Regions from separate parts of the Nitrobacter vulgaris genome, predicted to be linked through region 2. Evidence: riboswitches for the same ligand, from Rfam matches in the RefSeq annotation. Region 2 holds a riboswitch; the other holds the start of a gene.

Region 1 (5,917 bases), on a different contig from region 2:
CAAGAACATCGCCATCCTTAACGACAAGACAACCTACGGTAAGGGCCTCGCCGACGAGACCAAGAAGGCGCTGAACAAGGCCGGATTTCAGGAGAAGATGTTCGAGTCCTACAATAAGGGCGACAAGGACTTTAATTCCATCGTCTCGCGGCTGAAGCGCGACAGCATCGATCTTGTGTTCGTCGGCGGCTATTATCAGGAGGCCGGACTAATCCTGCGCCAGATGCGTGATCAAGGCCTCAAGACCATCCTGATGGCGGGCGACGCCATGAACGACAAGAAGTTCGCATCCATTACCGGCCCTCTTGCCGAGGGTACACTGTTCACCTTCGGTCCGGACCCGCGCAAGAAGCCGACAGCCAAGGCGATCGTCGAGAAATTCAAGGCCAAGGGCGTCGATCCGGAAGGTTACACGCTCTACACCTATGCGGCGATGCAGGTGTGGGCACAGGGCGCTGCCAAAGCGGGCACGACGGATCCTATGAAGGTGATGAAAGTCATCAAGGCAGGCGCGTGGGATACCATTCTCGGCAAGCTGGAATTCGATGCGAAGGGCGACATCAAGCAGATGGGCTATGTCATCTACAAATGGGACGACAAGGGCAACTATGCCGAGATCGACCCCGCCATCTGAGCCGCGACATTCATCTCATCCTTGGCATCGTCCCCTCGAACGCGGGGAAGACTGCGCGCGTCATCCTACCGAGCGAGAGTAAAGCCAGGTGTCTCGTCCAATCATCCGAAATTCTGCAACGCCGGAAAGGTCTCCAGCAGCCAGATACTAGCGTTGGAGATCGTTCCGGTGAGAAACGCGATGCCGGTCAGCACCATGAGTACGCCAATTCCACGCTCTATCTTAGCGAGATGACGTTTCATCCGATTGAGCAGCGAAGAAAACTGTTCAACCATGAATGCCGCCAGCAGAAACGGAAGGCCGAGCCCAGCCGAATACACCGCAAGCAAACCCGCTCCCTTCACGACGGTGTCCTCTGCCGCCGCCACCGACAGGATCGCCGCCAGGATCGGCCCGATGCACGGCGTCCACCCGAACGCGAACGCAAGCCCCATCACATAGGCGCCCCATAACCCGACCGGCTTCGGCGCCGTGAGCCGTCCTTCGCGCATCAAAAAGCCGATTCGCGTCAGTCCGAGAAAGTGCAGGCCCATGATGATGATGACGATGCCGGCAACGATCGACAACTGCGCCGACCAAGCCCGGATCAGGCTGCCGATGAAGCTCGCACTGGCGCCTAGCGCGACGAAGACCGTGGAAAAGCCGAACACAAACATCAACGCGGCGAGCATCACGGCCCGCTTCGAGGCCTTCACTGTCTCGTCGTGAGAAACGTGTTCGATGGTAGTGCCGGTGAGATAGATCAGATAAGGCGGCACCAGCGGAAGAACGCAGGGCGACAGGAAGCTGACAAGGCCCGCGACCATGGCGGCGGGAAAGGAAACGTCGTGAATCATGCGGCTACTTGCCCTACCATCGCGCCACGATGCAAGGGCTTCGCTTCCTTCCGCGACATTTGTGATCAGGCGTGATCGATTGACCCCGACACGCCCGTGCCGTCATCTGACGGTCGGCCGTTTCCCATCGCCGCAAACGAGACTGAACCATGAAGAACCTTCTTACCGACATTTCCGGGGTCCGTGTCGGCCACGCAGACGACACGAAGCTGGCGTCGGGCGTCACGGCGGTGCTTTTCGATACCCCAGTCGTCGCGGCGATGGACGTGCGTGGCGGGGGCCCGGGTACGCGCGACAGCACCCTGCTCGACCCGGTCAATACGGTGGAGCGGATCGACGCTCTCGCGCTGTCAGGCGGCTCCGCTTTCGGGATCGAGGCCGGCGGCGGCGTTCAGGCCTGGCTCGCCGAACAGCGGCGCGGCTTTGCGATCGGCGACGCGGTCATACCCATTGTGCCCGGCGCGGTCGTGTTCGATCTCTTGAACGGCGGCGACAAACAATGGGGTCGTTTTGCGCCCTATCGCGATCTCGGCTATGCCGCCGCAGCGGCTGCCGGGGACGATTTTGCACTCGGCAGCACCGGCGCCGGGCTCGGCGCTACGACTGCCAATTTGAAGGGCGGCGTCGGCTCCGCTTCGGCCGCCACGCCAAGTGGCGTGCGGGTGGCGGCGCTCGCCGTGGTGAACGCGGTCGGTAGCGTCACAGTCGGAGACGGCCCCTGGTTCTGGGCGGCGCCATTTGAATCCGGCGACGAATACGGCGGACGCGGGTTGCCGCCGTCGTTCACGCCAGAGATGCTGGCAATGCGATTGAAGGGCGGCGCAACAGCAAACGCTGGCGAAAACACGACGCTCGTCATCGTCATCACCGATGCGGTGCTTACCAAACCGCAAGCCAGACGGCTTGCGATTATCGCCCAAACCGGTTTCGCGCGGGCGATTTATCCAGTTCACGCTCCCCTGGACGGCGATATCGTGTTCGCTGCCGCCACCGGAGCCAAGCGAATCGATCCGCTCATCGGATTGACCGAACTCGGAATGATCGCAGCCAACACGGTGGCTCGCGCGATCGCACGCGGCGTCTATGAAGCAAAAGCACTTCCGTTTCCGAACGCATTGCCGGCATGGAAGGACCGGTTTGATCGATGATTCCAATCTGGCGTGCATAGGTCTTTCCGCCACCGAGGACGGCATGTAATTCATGTATAGTATAAATAATTGTATTATTTTGTGTATTTAAGGTTAGTTTCAAGTATAGATTTAGACAATCTGACCGGCGGATACTCCTCGTGCGCACTGTCGCGCATCTCAGCAATGGAGAAACGTCATGAAGAGAATCCTCGTGCTCGCGTTCCGTCCCCCGACCCGGTGCTAACGCCGCTCATTGCCCCCGGACGCGGCTCATGTTACGCGGGGCTCTCTCAAGCTCCGCAGAAATTTTCGGAAACGTTCATGTCCCAGACTTTTGTGCCGCGTCCTCTCGTTATCGCACCGTCGATCCTGGCCTCCGACTTCTCGAAGCTTGGCGAGGAGGTTCGCGCCGTCGATCAGGGGGGTGCCGATTGGATCCACCTCGACGTGATGGACGGCCATTTCGTGCCGAACATCTCCTACGGTCCCGATGTCATCAAGGCGATGCGCCCGCACACGAAGAAGATCTTCGATGCCCATCTGATGATCTCGCCGTGCGATCCTTACCTCGAAGCCTTCGCCAAGGCCGGTTGTGATCACATCACGGTTCACGTCGAAGCGGGACCGCACCTGCACCGCTCGCTGCAGGCCATTCGCGCGCTCGGCAAGAAGGCGGGGGTCACACTCAATCCCGCAACGCCGCTCTCCACCATCGAATACGTGCTCGACATGGTCGATCTGGTGTTGGTGATGTCGGTCAACCCCGGTTTCGGCGGCCAGAAGTTCATCTCCTCGGCAGTCGGCAAGATTCGGGATTTGCGTACGATGATCGCTGGACGGCCGATCGATATCGAGGTTGACGGCGGAGTCGGCCCCGACGTTGCGGGCGAACTCGGCGCCGCCGGCGCCAATGCCTTCGTGGCAGGCTCGGCGGTCTTCAAGGGCGGCACGATGGAATCCTACAAGGCGAACATGGACGCGATCCGCAGCGCCGCCGCGGCAGCACGGGGCGAAGTGGTCTGACGCAAACGCCGGTACCGGCAGCGTATAGTTCTCGCCCGCGCCCGGAGCAGGAAGGGTTGCAAGTCCGCCTGCCCCGACGGCTTGCTCGCATCGGCAACATACAGCCTCGAGAATGCAGACAAAGCAGATCTCGCCGGCGGCAACTTGTTGCTGCGGATATGCAACGCCACGAGGAAAAGCCGTAGCTGAGTCGCTCCGTCGATTGACATCGACTTTGTTCCCCCTCAAACAGATCGGCGACGGTTCTCCCTCGGGAGATCAAAAGGGAACGTGGTGCGGGATCATCCTAACGCCACGGCTGCCCCCGCAACTGTAAGCGGTGAATCTGCGTCACACGCCACTGGGATATCTCGGCCCCGGGAAGGCGACGCCAGGTAACGACCCGCGAGCCAGGAGACCTGCCGTCAAGCCGTGGTCACACGCGAAGATGTCAGTCGGGGACTACAGACATCCGCTTCATCGGCGCCGGCATAGGCTCCCGTGAAACCTCGTTCGCTGTGACGTGCCACCGACGTCCTGCCGAGGTTCCCTCCATGTCCGCCTCCTCCTTGTCCGGGGTTTATCGCAGAAGCCTGCTTGCCTCCACCGTCCTCGCCTCGCTGGGATCGGTCGGCCTGACGACGCCTTCGTGCGCGCAGCAATCCGCCTCTCCCAATCTGCTGCCTCCGATCCGGATCGCGCCGCCGCCGGATAGAACGACAGATTCACGGCCGCCATCTCACCGCGCGGCGTCGCGATCGCGCCGTGTGGCCCGCTCCGCTCCTCGACAAGCTCCTGTCACTGAGACGCCCGTTCCGGGCACGATGGGTTCGACCGTGGTCAGCCCCACGGGAGTGGTGACGCCTGCAAGGCAATTGGCAAGCTCCATCACCATCGTCACCGAGAAGGATATACAGACCCAGCAGTACCGCACCGTTCCGGATATCCTGAGGACGGCTCCCGGTCTGAATGTGTTGCAAGCCGGCGGACCGGGCGCCCAGACTTCGGTTTTCATGCGAGGCACGAACGCCAACCACACCAAGGTGATCCTCGACGGAATCGACATCGGCGATCCCGGCAACGCGAATGGCGCATTCGACTATGCGCATCTTCTTGCGGCGGACATTCAGCAGATGGAAATTCTCCGGGGCCCGCAAAGCGGACTCTATGGTTCCGACGCAATCGGCGGAGTGATCTCCATCATCACAAAAAAGGGAGAAGGTCCTCCGCGCGCCACCGCGTCAATCGAGTCCGGCTCATTCAAAACGTTCAACCAGACGCTCGGATTGAGCGGCTCCGAAAAGAACTTCAACTACGCGGTCAACGTCGCCCATCTCCATGCCGGAGATGTTCCTGTCACACCGCCGGAGCTTCTCCCGCCCGGACGGCAAGCGATCGGAAACAACTATGACAACATGACCTATTCGACCAAGCTCGGCGTCGATCTCAATGAGAATCTGACAGTCAACTCGGTGGTCCGCTATACTGACGCGACGCTGCTGTTCACAGGCGACGGTGGATTTCCAAGCACGCCCAACGCCACCCAGAGCACACACGCTGTCCAGCAACTCTTCAACCGCGAAGAAGCCGTGTGGTCTCTGTTCGATGGGCGCGTCCAAAGCTACTTCGGTGTCAATTACACCAACAGCAGAGGCTACGACGCAGGTCCCGGCAGTCCGGTCACGACCACCACGGGCGAGCGCCTCAAGTTTGACTGGCGCACGGTGGCCGAAATTGCGCGTGACAACCATCTGGTCTTCGGCGCCGAGCATCAGACCGATCGCATCGACACCACCGATCTTGCCGCCAAGAACGGCAACAAGGCAGGCTTCATCGAGTTGCAATCAGCTCTCGCGAACCGCCTTTTCCTCGTTGCGAATGTCCGCCAAGATTCCAACGATCTGTTCGGCGAGCGTATGACCTACCGGGTCGCACCGGCGATCATTGTTCCAATCACGGAAACGAAACTGAAAGCAAGTTACGGCACGGGATTCAAGGCGCCTTCGCTGAGCCAGTTATTCCGGGACTTTCCAACCTTCAATTTCTTCGCCAATCGCAACCTGAAACCGGAAGATAGCCGCGGCTACGATGCCGGTTTCGAGCAACCTCTGTTCAACGATCGTGTACGGTTCGGCTCGACTTACTTCCATAACGACATCACCAACCTGATCGACTACAATGCCACGTTCACATCGTTGGTGAACGTGAACAGCGCGACGACCGAAGGCACCGAAACTTTTGTTTCGGCACAGATCACCGAGCGTTTCGGAATTCGCGCGGATTACACCTTCACCCGTGCCGTCAATGCCGCCACC
Region 2 (5,917 bases):
CACCGCAGTTCATCATTTTGATGCTGGCGAACTTCTTTTGCTGCGCCACTCACTCAGGCCCGATCTTTCATACGGTGAGCTATGCGGTGACGTGCGGCATACCGATGATTGCTGCGGTGTCGATCTACAGCATCGAGGGGTTGGCCGGCATGTTCGGTCGCATCGGGTTCGGCCTTGCGGGAGACCGGTTCGGTGCGCAACGCGTTCTGGTGATCGGACTGATGGCGCAGGCCTTCGGCGTACTCGCCTATGCTTTCGTCAACCAGCTCGGCGGTTTCTACGCCGTGGCAGTGGTCGTCGGCTTCCTTTACGCCGGAACGATGCCGCTCTATGCCGTGATCATCCGGGAGAATTTCCCGTTGAAGATGATGGGCACGATCATCGGCGGCACCGCGATGGCCGGCAGCCTTGGCATGTCGACCGGCCCGCTGCTGGGCGGGCTGATCTACGACCATTTCGGCAGCTACGCGCTGATGTATGTCGGTTCGTGGGGCATGGGCCTGATGGCTATGCTGATCCTGATGAGCTTTCGGCCGTTCTTCCCTAGGAGGGAGGCTATGGCGGCGGCTTAAACCAGGCGCGGTGCTTCCGGTTTATCCGGTCGGCATTTTGCGGTCCGGTTAATCCCACGCAAGTGCGCCGCCATTCTGGTATTCGATGACGCGGGTCTCAAAAAAGTTTTTCTCCTTCTTGAGATCCATCGCCTCGCTCATCCATGGAAAGGGATTGTCGGCCTCGGGAAACACCGGCGCGAGCCCGAGCTGAGCGCATCGCCGGTTGGCGATGACGTGCATGTAGGTCTCGCACAGCGCGGCATTCAGGCCAAGGAACCCGCGTGGCATGGTGTCCCGCCCATACGCGGCCTCGAGCTCGGCGGCATTCTTCAACATGGCGCGCACCTCTTCCTGGAAATGCTTGCTCCAGAGATGCGGGTTCTCGATTTTGATCTGGTTGATGATGTCGATGCCGAAGTTCAGGTGGATCGACTCGTCGCGCAGGATGTATTGATACTGCTCGGCGATGCCCACCATCTTGTTGCGTCGGCCGAGCGAGAGGATCTGCACGAAGCCCGTATAGAACCACATCCCTTCGAACACGACGTAGAACGCGACGAGGTCGCGCAGGAACGCCTGATCCGCTTCCGGCGTGCCGGTCTTGAAGCCAGGGTCGTCGAGATGCTGCGTGTGTTTGAGCGCCCAGGCCGCCTTGTCGGTGATAGAGGGCACCTCGCGATACATGTTGAACAATTCGCCCTCGTCGAGACCAAGGCTTTCGACGATGTACTGGAAAGTGTGAGTGTGGACGGCTTCCTCGAAGGCCTGGCGAAGCAGATATTGCCGGCATTCGGGATTGGTGAGGTGACGGTAGATCGCCAGAACGATGTTATTGGCGACCAGCGACTCAGACGCCGCGAAGAAGCCGAGATTGCGCTTGATCATGCGCCGCTCGTCATCGGTGAGGCCGTCCTTCGATTTCCACAATGCGATGTCGGCCTGCATCGACACTTCGGTCGGCATCCAGTGATTATTGCAGCCGGAGAGATACTTCTCCCAGGCCCATCGGTACTTGAGCGGCAGGAGCTGGTTGACGTCGGCGCGGGCGTTGATCATCCGCTTGTCATCGACGCGCACCCGTGCAGCGCCGCGATCGATTTCGCCGAGGCCGGTGGCATCGACAGAGGTGTCGGTCATTGTCACGCAAGGCGATGGATCAGACGTCACGTCGTTATGCGCGAGCGTCTGCGGCGGAGCGGATCGTGCCAGTGCGGGAGAAGAGGTGTCGGACCAATCGAGCATGGGGTGTTCCTGATTGTTTCTTCTTTGTGCAAGCGACGCGCGAGCACGAAATGAGGCTACTGACACGCCTCGCAGGTGGGATCCTCGATGCGGCAGGCTTTCCAGCCTTCAGTGTTGTCGGAGCGATTGTGTCCATTCGCATGGCCGTCCTGCGCTGCGGCGGAAACGGCCGCGGACACGGCGTTGAGCTTGCCGTCGGTGCCTTTGAGCGTGGATTTCTCGACATGCGTCGCCGACCGCGAGCGCAGGTAATAGGTCGTCTTCAGGCCGCGTTTCCAGGCATGGCGATAGAGCGCGTCGAGTTTTTTGCCGCTCGGATTGGCAATGTAGAGATTGAGCGACTGCGCCTGGTCGATCCACTTCTGCCGGCGCGACGCGGCGTCGATCAGCCAGCCTGAGTCAATCTCGAAGGCGGTGGCATAGAGTGCCTTGAGATCATCGGGAACGCGGTCGATCTGACCGACGCTGCCGTCGAAATACTTGAGATCCGAGATCATCACCTCGTCCCATAGGCCGCGTGCCTTAAGATCACGCACGAGATGTGCGTTCACCACCGTGAAGTCGCCGGACATGTTGGATTTGACGTAGAGATTCTGATAGGCGGGCTCGATCGACTGCGACACGCCGCAGATGTTGGAGATCGTCGCGGTCGGCGCGATCGCCATGCAGTTCGAATTGCGCATCCCGATGGTCATGACGCTCTCGCGCAGCGAGGCCCAGTCGAGACGGCTGGAACGGTCGATCTCGACCGCCGCGCCGCGCGCTTCATCGACCAGCGTGAGGGAATCGAGCGGCAGGATACCCTTCGACCACAGCGATCCTTGATAGGAGGGATAGCGGCCGCGCTCCGCCGCGAGATCGACCGACCCGGAGATCGCGTAATAGGCGATCGCTTCCATGCTCTCGTCTGCGAAGGCCACGGCGTCGTCCGACGCATAAGGCAGGCGCAGGATGTTGAGCGTATCCTGAAAGCCCATGACGCCGAGCCCGACCGGCCTGTGCCGCAGGTTCGAGGTCCGCGCCTCCGGAATGGTGTAGAAATTCACGTCCAGCACGTTGTCGAGCATGCGCATCGCAATCGTGACCGTGCGCGCGAGGTGCTCGTGGTCGAGCTTACCGTCCTTGAGGTGGTTCATCAGGTTGACGGAGCCGAGATTGCAGACCGCGATCTCCGTTTTTGAGGTGTTGAGCGTGATCTCGGTGCAGAGGTTTGAGGAATGCACGACGCCGCAATGCTGCTGAGGTGAGCGCAGGTTGCAGGGGTCCTTGAATGTGATCCAGGGATGCCCGGTCTCGAACAGCATGGTCAGCATGCGCCGCCACAGGTCGACAGCTCGGACCTGCTTCGTCACCCGCAGCTCGCCGCCCGCAGCCTTCTTTTCATAGTGAGCGTAGCGTTCAGCGAAGGCCTTGCCGGCGAGATCGTGCAGGTCCGGCGTCTCGTCGGGTGAGAACAGCGTCCAGACGCCATCTTCTTCGACGCGCTGCATGAAGAGGTCCGGCACCCAGTTCGCCGTATTCATGTCATGGGTGCGGCGACGGTCGTCGCCGGTGTTCTTTCGCAGGTCGAGAAATTCCTCGATGTCGATGTGCCAGGTTTCGAGATAGGCGCACACCGCGCCCTTGCGCTTGCCGCCCTGGTTGACGGCGATCGCGGTATCGTTCGCGACTTTCAGGAACGGCACCACGCCCTGGCTTTCGCCGTTGGTGCCCTTGATATGTGCGCCGAGCCCACGCACGCGCGTCCAGTCGTTGCCGAGCCCGCCCGCATACTTGGAAAGCAACGCATTGTCCTTGATCGCCTTGAAGATGCCGTCGAGGTCGTCGGCGACAGTCGTGAGAAAGCAGGACGAGAGCTGCGGGCGCAGCGTGCCGGCGTTGAACAGCGTCGGCGTCGAGGCCATGAAGTCGAACGATGAGAGCAGGTCGTAGAACGCGATCGCCTTCTCCTCACGATCGATCTCGCGCAGCGCGAGGCCGCAGGCGACGCGCATGAAGAACGCCTGCGGCAGCTCGAAACGCACACCGCGGACGTGCAGGAAGTAGCGATCGTAGAGCGTCTGGAGTCCGAGATAGTCGAATCGCAGATCGCGTTCCGGCTTCATCGCAGCCGCAAGCCGGTCGAGGTCGAAACGGCCGATCTCCGGATCGAGCAGTTCGTTGTCGATGCCCGTTCTCACATAAGCGCGGAAGTAATCCGCGTAGCGCTCTGCCATCTCGGCTTGCGTAGCCTGCTCGGACCGTCCCGAGACAAAGCTCAAAGCCTCGCGGCGCAGTTTGTCGAGCAGCAGCCGGGCGCTGGCCTTGGCGTAATCGGGATCGGTTTCGACCAGCGTGCGGGCGGCAAGGATCGTCGCCAGCGCCAGTTCGTCCACGCTGATGCCGTCATAAAGGTTGCGATGGGTTTCAGTCAGAATCGCGGAGGAGGAGACATCCTCGAGTCCTGCGCAGGCCTCCTCCACCACGGCGGCGAGGCGTTTGGTATCGATAGGTACCATCGATCCGTCGGCCAACTTCATCCGCAGCACTGGCGTCACCACTGCCTGGATGCCCTTCTTTGCCTTCGACCCTTGCGCCTTCGCCCGTTCGCGCGCGCGCTCCTCGCGATAGAGCACATAGGCGCGCGCGACCTTGTGATGCTCGCTCCGCATCAGCGCGAGTTCGACCTGATCCTGGATGTCCTCGATGTGGAAGGTGCGGCCGGCGTCGGACCGCCGCGACAGGCTGGCGACGATCTGGCCGGTCAACTCAGTGACGATGTCATGGACCCTGCGCGAGGCGGCGGCGCTGGTTCCCTCGACCGCAAGAAACGCCTTGGTCAGCGCGACGGCGATCTTCGATGAATCGAACGGCGAGACCGAACCGTTGCGCCGAATGACCTGGTACGCGGGTTCGCTGGGCGGCATCGCAGCCGCAGCAGGCAAAGACGGACGCACAGCACGCGCAGCTTCGGTTGCGAGAGACATCGGCTCAAGACCCCAGTTTTGTTGCGAGCCGGGGTCAGGCGGGAGACGCGCGCAGGAAATCCCACGGCGGACGCCGCGATTCCCGTCAAGCGGCCCGCTGGGACACCCCGCCCAGGGAACGTTTCGGCTGTCACGGCAGGTTTCCTGGCTTGCGGGGTCTCAGCGTCCGTCCGGTCTTCCCAGGGCCTTGCGATCCCAGTGACACTCAATGGACTTCGGCTCGCCGCTTAACAGTTGCGGGGGCAGCGCCGGCACTACCGGCTTCCCTCTTTAGCTCTCGGTGTTGCGACTCGAGAGACCGTGACCACCATATCTAGTAGCCGCACCAAATTCCGAGTCAACAGATCGTTTCGACTCCGGCTTCACAATTCTCGTAATTCACAGTTCGGCGAAAAACGCTGTGCAACCATCGCTCTGTCCAACTCTTGACGCTTCGATCATACAGACCATTATCTGCGCAGATTTGCCGCGGCGTTTGTTTCGCCGCTCAACCGCCGAGTCCGCCGTGACCGAATTCGTCCGACCGAACCTGACGCCCCCGAACGGGCAAAAAAAGGTGTTGCTGCATTCCTGTTGCGCGCCCTGCTCAGGCGAAGTGATGGAAGCGATGCTCGCATCGGGGATCGATTACACGATCTTTTTTTACAATCCGAACATCCATCCCCTGAAGGAATACCTGCTGCGCAAGGACGAAAACGTCCGCTTCGCGGAGAAGCACGGCGTGCCGTTCGTTGATGCTGATTACGACAAGGATAACTGGTTTGCCCGTGCCAAAGGGATGGAGTGGGAACCTGAACGCGGGGCGCGCTGCACCATGTGCTTCGACATGCGCTTCGAGCGCACCGCGCTCCATGCACATGAGCATGGTTTCCCGGTGATGACGTCGTCGCTCGGCATCTCCCGCTGGAAGAACATGGCGCAGATCAACGACTGCGGCCATCGCGCGGCCGGACGTTATGACGGTCTCTCGTATTGGGATTTCAACTGGCGCAAGGGCGGCGGCTCGCAGCGAATGATCGATATCAGCAAGCGCGAGCAATTCTATCAACAGGAGTATTGCGGCTGCGTCTATTCGCTGCGCGATACCAATCAGCACCGCCGGGATCAGGGTCGTCCGCCGATCGTGATCGGGACGCAATTCTACCGGCACGGCGA

The links. A riboswitch is a leader RNA that binds a small molecule or an ion and turns the genes downstream of it on or off. The one in region 2 is predicted to bind cobalamin.
Region 1: it holds a riboswitch for cobalamin, as region 2 does, so the genes downstream of both, GGQ85_RS06310 (TonB-dependent receptor plug domain-containing protein) here and GGQ85_RS09495 (ribonucleoside-diphosphate reductase subunit alpha) in region 2, are expected to answer to the same signal.

Annotation. Positions count from the first base shown of each region.
Region 1 is NZ_JAVDPZ010000007.1:86,423-92,339, reverse strand. Features, by position in the region: gene GGQ85_RS06330 (branched-chain amino acid ABC transporter substrate-binding protein) at 1-634, shown strand, start outside; gene GGQ85_RS06325 (cytochrome c biogenesis CcdA family protein) at 736-1,470, opposite strand; gene GGQ85_RS06320 (P1 family peptidase) at 1,620-2,618, shown strand; gene rpe (ribulose-phosphate 3-epimerase) at 2,922-3,623, shown strand; cobalamin riboswitch at 3,849-4,043, shown strand; gene GGQ85_RS06310 (TonB-dependent receptor plug domain-containing protein) at 4,157-5,917, shown strand, end outside.
Region 2 is NZ_JAVDPZ010000012.1:42,740-48,656, forward strand. Features, by position in the region: gene GGQ85_RS09485 (MFS transporter) at 1-572, shown strand, start outside; gene GGQ85_RS09490 (ribonucleotide-diphosphate reductase subunit beta) at 621-1,796, opposite strand; gene GGQ85_RS09495 (ribonucleoside-diphosphate reductase subunit alpha) at 1,853-4,762, opposite strand; cobalamin riboswitch at 4,880-5,080, opposite strand; gene GGQ85_RS09500 (epoxyqueuosine reductase QueH) at 5,268-5,917, shown strand, end outside.